2 regions of the Vagococcus martis genome follow, and region 2 is predicted to be linked to the other one. Evidence: predicted binding sites of a transcription regulator. Region 2 holds the regulator's gene; the other holds the start of a gene.
The links. The regulator LexA, encoded in region 2, represses DNA repair genes until DNA is damaged. The targets are predictions, from matches to a motif close to CNAACANNTGTTNG.
Positions count from the first base shown of each region.

Region 1: ruvA (Holliday junction branch migration protein RuvA) is a predicted target of LexA. The motif match lies at 1,820-1,833, and genes of this name have one in related genera.

Region 1 covers NZ_MVAB01000001.1:1,622,695-1,626,125, reverse strand. Annotated here, with positions in the region: gene queA (tRNA preQ1(34) S-adenosylmethionine ribosyltransferase-isomerase QueA) at 1-76, opposite strand, end outside; gene ruvB (Holliday junction branch migration DNA helicase RuvB) at 156-1,169, opposite strand; gene ruvA (Holliday junction branch migration protein RuvA) at 1,185-1,802, opposite strand; gene msrB (peptide-methionine (R)-S-oxide reductase MsrB) at 1,914-2,339, opposite strand; gene BW731_RS07885 (Maf family protein) at 2,346-2,897, opposite strand; gene mutL (DNA mismatch repair endonuclease MutL) at 2,912-3,431, opposite strand, start outside.
Region 2 covers NZ_MVAB01000001.1:482,740-486,170, forward strand. Annotated here, with positions in the region: gene tkt (transketolase) at 1-599, opposite strand, end outside; gene BW731_RS02390 (DUF896 family protein) at 696-938, opposite strand; gene lexA (transcriptional repressor LexA) at 1,084-1,704, shown strand; gene BW731_RS02400 (hypothetical protein) at 1,813-2,001, shown strand; gene BW731_RS02405 (M42 family metallopeptidase) at 2,059-3,093, shown strand.

The sequences.
Region 1 (3,431 bases), 1.1 Mb from region 2:
CACGATTTTCAAGTGGCGTTTGTGCAATCAGTTCTTCTGGTAAATCAAAATCAAAGTCAGAGGTTTTTAATGTCATATCCTCACCTATTTCCTTTCTGTTCCTTCTCCTGTTGTATTTTAACACTTTTAGTCTCAAATAAAAACAGTCTGATAGCTTAACTCTCTTGATTGTAAGGATAACCTAAGTGTTGATACGCATATTCTGTTACAATTCGTCCTCGTTGTGTGCGTTTGATGAACCCTTTCTGGATAAGGTAAGGTTCATACATGTCTTCTACTGTTTCACGTTCTTCACTGATATTTACAGCAATGGTCGTTAACCCAACTGGTCCACCATTGTATAACTCAATCATCACACGAAGTAATTTCTGATCGACATAATCTAGTCCTTTATCATCTACTTGAAGCATTTTTAACGCGTCATCAGCAATTTGTTTTGTGACAATTCCTTCACCTGTGACTTGTGCAAAATCTCTCACTCGTTTTAATAAGCGGTTGGCGATACGTGGCGTGCCTCGTGAACGTCTTGCAATCTCATAAGCACCACTTTCCTCAATTATCACATCAAAAATATCTGACGAACGAATGACAATTTCTTTCAAATCAGCTTCATCATAGTACTCCATATGACAAATAATCCCGAAACGATCTCTAAGAGGTGCTGATAACATACCAGCTCGTGTCGTTGCCCCTACCAAAGTAAATGGAGGTAACTCAAAATGAACTGGATGAGAGGTAGGACCTTGTCCAATCATAATATCGACATAAAAATCTTCCATAGCTGAGTACAACAGTTCTTCCGCCACACGTGGTAAACGATGAATTTCATCAATAAATAGCACATCTCCTGGTTCTAACTCATTTAGTATTGCTACTAAATCTCCAGGTTTTTCAATAGCTGGACCACTCGTTGTTTTGATACTGACGTCCATTTCATTTGCTATCACCATGGCCATCGTTGTTTTACCTAGTCCAGGTGGTCCATAGAGTAAGACATGGTCAAGTGCTTCATTTCGTTGTTTGGCTGCCTTGATATAAATTGTCAATTCATCTTTCACTTTTTGTTGGCCAATGTATTGAGATAACCGTGTTGGCCTAAGTGACTTTTCAACCATTTCTTCCGCGTCTAATGTTTCAGAAGAGACAAGTCTTTCTTCTTGTTCTGACATCTTCTTTACCATCCCCTACTTTTTCATTAATAATTTCAGTCCAATACGTAAGTACTCGTCTGTTGTTTTATCTTGATAACTTTCAAGCTCTTTTTTGATTTTCTTAATCTCTCTTTCAGAATAACCAAGTGCTTTGAGTGCTTCGATTGCTTCATCTAATTGTTGCGTTGGCTCTACAGTAAATAAATCTTGCTGTGTGGAAATAGTCGTTGTTTCAGATACATCTATTTCGACATCATCTAATTTACCTTGTAAATCTAAAATCATTTGTTGTGCTGTTTTCTTTCCAACACCTGGGAATTTAGTTAGATACGTCGCGTCTTGCGCTTCGATTGCTTGAACTAAACCTGAATGGTCATCTAACGCCATAATCGCCAAGCCACTTTTTGGTCCAATTCCTGAGACACTGATTAATTTTAAAAATAGTTGCTTTTCTTCAAGTGTGGCAAACCCGTAAAGTAAATGTGCATCATCTCGAATGACTTGATGCAAGTAAACCGTCACCTCTTGATTTAAATAAGATGAGTAGCGAAATGGATTCGCCACCGCAATTTGATAACCTAATCCATTTGTTTCAACGACTATATAATAAGGACTAGTAAATGTTACTGTCCCTTTGATGTATTCATACACTTGTTTTCTTCCTTTCACGTACGCATGTTCCCTAAAATTGTACCATATCCCGAACAATTATCCTATGCTTTCCTTATTAAAAAAAGCCCCCATAAACATGGGAAGCTTTCATTATTTGAAAAGAGTAGAATACTCAGCGTAACCTTCTTTTTCTAGGTCTTCAACTGGTACAAAACGTAATGCAGCACCATTAATACAATATCTTAGTCCACCTTTGTCTTGTGGTCCATCAGGAAACACATGGCCTAGGTGAGAATCAGCTTGAGAACTTCTTACTTCAGTTCGTACTCTTGCAAGTGTTGTATCTTCAAGTTCTTGTAATGTTGCTATAGGCTTTGTAAATGATGGCCACCCACATCCAGCATCATATTTATCAGTTGAAGAAAACAATGGTTCTCCACTAACGATATCTACGTAAATGCCATCTTTATCAAATTGGTCGTATTCGCTTGAAAAAGGACGTTCTGTGCCATTTTCTTGAGTGACTTGATACTGTAAAGGGGTTAATGTTTGTTTTAACTCTTCTTTATTTGCCAACTTTCTTCACCTTCCTAATTCTTTAAATAATTGATTTAAATAACCAACTGGTAAGCCAACGATAGAAAAATAATCCCCTTTTATCTCTTTGACAAATACACTTGCTTTTCCTTGGATACCATAAGCCCCTGCTTTATCCATTGGTTCACCTGTTTTAATGTAACCAGTGATGTCTTCTTCATCCAAATCATAAAACAACACATCCACAACTTCGATATGTTCATATATTTTTTCAGGTGTAATCACACAAACGGCTGTCATCACTTTATGTGTGGTGCCACTTAGTTTTTCTAGCATGTTGTAGGCATCTTTTTCATCCATTGGTTTTCCCATAATATCATTATCTAACACAACCGTTGTGTCACACCCAATTACTGTTTCATTAGGATAAAGTTTAACGATTTCTTTAGCTTTTTCTCTAGCCATACGACTAACGTAGTCTTTTGGTGATTCATCTACATTGACTGTTTCATCTATATCAGCTGGACTTATCGTAAAATGACTTGTCATAAATGACAATAATTCTTTTCTTCGAGGTGATGCTGACGCTAATATCATGTACGTCTTCCTTTCTAATGTGGCTCTTGAATTCGTTTAAAGAGTTTCTCCATGTCTTGATTTGTAAAATGAATTAAGACCGGACGACCATGTGGGCAATTAAATGGGTTGTCACATGTTTTTAATTCTTCTAACAATGCTCGTGCTTGACGTTCATCTAAATGATGATTGGCTTTAATTGATTGCTTGCAACTCATCATAATTGCCGTATCTTCACGGAATGTTTTCACGTCAATTTTTCCTTCATTAAGAAAAATATCAATCATCTCACGAATCGTTGCTTCTTCTTTGCCAATCGGGTACCAAGTTGGGTGTGACCGGATGATAAAACTTTGTTGTCCAAAATCTTCTAACTCGATCCCCACTTTTTCAAATACTGATAAATTCTCTTTGATTTTTAGGTAATCATCCACTGAGTACTCTAAAATAATCGGCACAAGGAGTTGTTGTTTGTCTTCTCCTACATCACCTATTTTTTCTCTAAAGTATTCATACTTGATACGTTCTTGGGCAGCATGTTGATCGATAATATAA
Region 2 (3,431 bases):
GATTTATCTAATGGTCCATCTAAAGAAATATCATTTGAATCATATAAAACGATTAATTTACCAAGTTTCAAATGACCAGCTAAACTGATTGCTTCTTGAGAAATACCTTCCATTAAATCACCATCACCACATAAAGCATACGTGTAATGGTCAACAATGTTAAATTTATCTTTGTTATATGTTGCAGCGAGGTGCGCTTCTGCCATCGCAAACCCAACACTCATTGCAATCCCTTGACCTAATGGACCAGTTGTTGCTTCAACGCCATCTGTATGATGTACCTCTGGATGTCCTGGTGTTAAACTATCCCATTGACGGAATTTTTTTAATTCCTCCATTGGTAAGTTATAACCTGACAAATGAAGTAAACTATAAAGCATTGCTGAACCATGTCCTGCAGATAATACAAAGCGGTCGCGGTCTGCCCATTGTCTTGATGTTTTAGGATTTACCTTTAAGAATTTTGTCCAAAGAGTGTAAGCCATTGGTGCAGCTCCCATTGGTAATCCTGGATGTCCTGAATTTGCTTGTTGAATCATGTCTAAACTAAGTGTACGAATCGTATTCACGCCTAGTTGATCAGTTTGATCAAATAACATATAACGCCCTCCTATTTAGGTTTTATTTACCTTTATTACATTCTACATCGAATATTTTATTTTTACAAGCGTTTTTATAGAAATAAAAACATAAGGTTATCTATCATGTAAACCTTTTTCTTTTTGAATTTGTTTTAATTTTTCAGGCGTAACATCTGTTCCTTCTTCATCAACAACTTTCATTCCTTCAATATGATTTCTCATACCTTTTCTAAAACTATCTAAATATTCTTCTCGCAATAATTGTTGCTCTTTTTTTTCAACGTCTGTTAATCCTTCTGTTGTTTTTGATTTGTTTGCTAATTCGTTTATTCTTGCTAATTTTTTTTCACTTAACATGAGTGTAAACCTCCTTAAAGTTCTAATTAAATAGTATCTTAAAAGGAATAAAAAAACAATTAATTGTAACAAAAAAGTGCGAACATGCGTTTGATTTTAATAAAAATTTATGTTACACTCGAAAAAAAGGAAATGAGGTATCATTATGTCAACTAAACGTTCTTCTAGACAATTAGACGTTTTAAAATACATACACGAACAAGTTGAAGAAAAAGGGTATCCTCCAACTGTTAGAGAAATCGGAACAGCTGTCAACCTTTCATCAACGTCAACCGTTCATGGGCATCTTTCTCGTTTAGAAAAAAAAGGCTTGATTAGTCGTGACCCTACTAAACCAAGAGCTATTGAATTAACAAGCGAAGGATTAAAAATGATTGGTATCAACTCACCTTTCATTCCAATGTTAGGTGTAGTAACTGCCGGCGAACCAATTTTAGCTGTTGAAGAAGCATCAGACTTTTTCCCACTACCACCTGACTTAAAATATGAAGAAAACAGTTTATTCATGCTTACGATTCGTGGTGATAGTATGATAAACGCTGGCATATTCGATGGTGATCATGTTATTGTCAGAAAACAATCGTCAGCTGTTAATGGTGACATCGTCATTGCCATGACAGATGAAAACGAAGCAACATGTAAGAGGTTTTTTAAAGAAAAAAATCATATTCGTTTGCAACCAGAAAATGACACAATGGAACCTATCATATTAAGCAATGTCTCAATTTTAGGCAAAGTTGTCGGCCTTTATAGAAATCATATTTAATAAAGCATGATGTTATGCTTTATTTTTTTCTTTACAAAGAGAACGGATGTTTGTATAATAATTTTATGAATAAGAACGCACGTTCGTAAAAATTAAAGGAGTGTTTGTATGTTTGCTATTAGACGATATGCTTTAATCTTAATTGTTTTAATTATTGGAATTATTTTAGGTACTTTAGGACTAGATGTGGCACTGATTATTTTGACTCCTCTTGTGTTACTTTGGTTAATGCTTTGGGATGAGAAAAGTTATAAACGTTCGCAACAAAAAAATCACCATCTGTCTTATAAAAAATAGTCATTGCTTTTTATAGATGATTCATCTAACCTTAACTTAAAAGAAAGGATGATACGTTTGTCAAAAGAAACAATTGAACTAACTCGTGAATTAACCAATATACCTTCTCCAACTGGAGATACATCAACCATTATTGATTTTATTTATCATGAAATGACTTCTTATGGTTATGAACCAACTATTAATAATAAAGGCAGCCTAATTATCACTGTTCCAGGTAAAACTTTAGATAAAGAGAGATTTATTACGGCTCACATTGATACATTAGGTGCAATGGTTCGTGCGATAAAACCAGATGGACGATTGAAACTTGATTTAATTGGCGGATTTAACTTTAATGCCATTGAGGGTGAATATTGTACGATTCACACGCAAGAAAATAAAACTTACACGGGAACCATCTTAATGCATCAAACGAGTGTCCACGTTTATAAAGATTCAGGAACAGCAAAACGCGACCAACAAAACATGGAAGTAAGAATTGATGAAAAAGTTTCTTCTAAAGAAGATACAGAAAATTTAGGTATTCAAGTAGGTGACTTTATTAGTTTCGATCCACGAACAGTGATTACACCTTCTGGATACATAAAATCTAGACATTTGGACGATAAAGTTAGTGCTGCTATTCTAATGAATTTTTTAATTAATCTAAAAGAAACTAATCAAACGCTACCATACACAACTCACTTTTTCTTCTCAAACAATGAAGAAATTGGTTATGGTGGTAACTCTAATATTTCTCCAAATGTTGTTGAATATGTCGCTGTTGATATGGGAGCTATGGGAGACGATCAACAAACAGACGAATACACTGTATCCATCTGTGTAAAAGATGCTAGTGGGCCTTATCATCTTGGTTTAAGAAATCATTTTGTTTCTATTTGTAAAGAAAAAAATATTCCTTATCAACTTGATATCTATCCATATTATGGAAGTGATGCCTCTGCAGCTATGAGAGCTGGAGCAGATGTGAAGCATGGATTAATTGGAGCAGGGATTGAATCTAGTCATGCTTATGAAAGAACACATAAGGAATCAATCCAATCTACTGAACACCTAGTATCAGAATACTTATTTAGTTCTTTGTCATAATAAAAAAACAAACTCATAGAGTTTGTTTTTTTATATAAAACTATTTCACTTGACCTTTTCTTGTTTTCGTCGTATGGTTAGTTCATAAGCTTATATTATAGTGTGGTTTTTTAGCCATGATGAGCAGGCAATATATGGGTTGCTTAAGTCCTTAGTCTCCATATTTAACTTAGTAATTAGTATTTAATTGTTAAGATTGCCTCAAAAGGTATAATATAGTCTTATCGTTCGTTATTGATATGTTTAACACGCTTATCAATATCACTAGATTAATCGACTAGCTCATCACAACGATTACGTCTACATGAACTAAATAACGAACTAATTAAGATGTTATA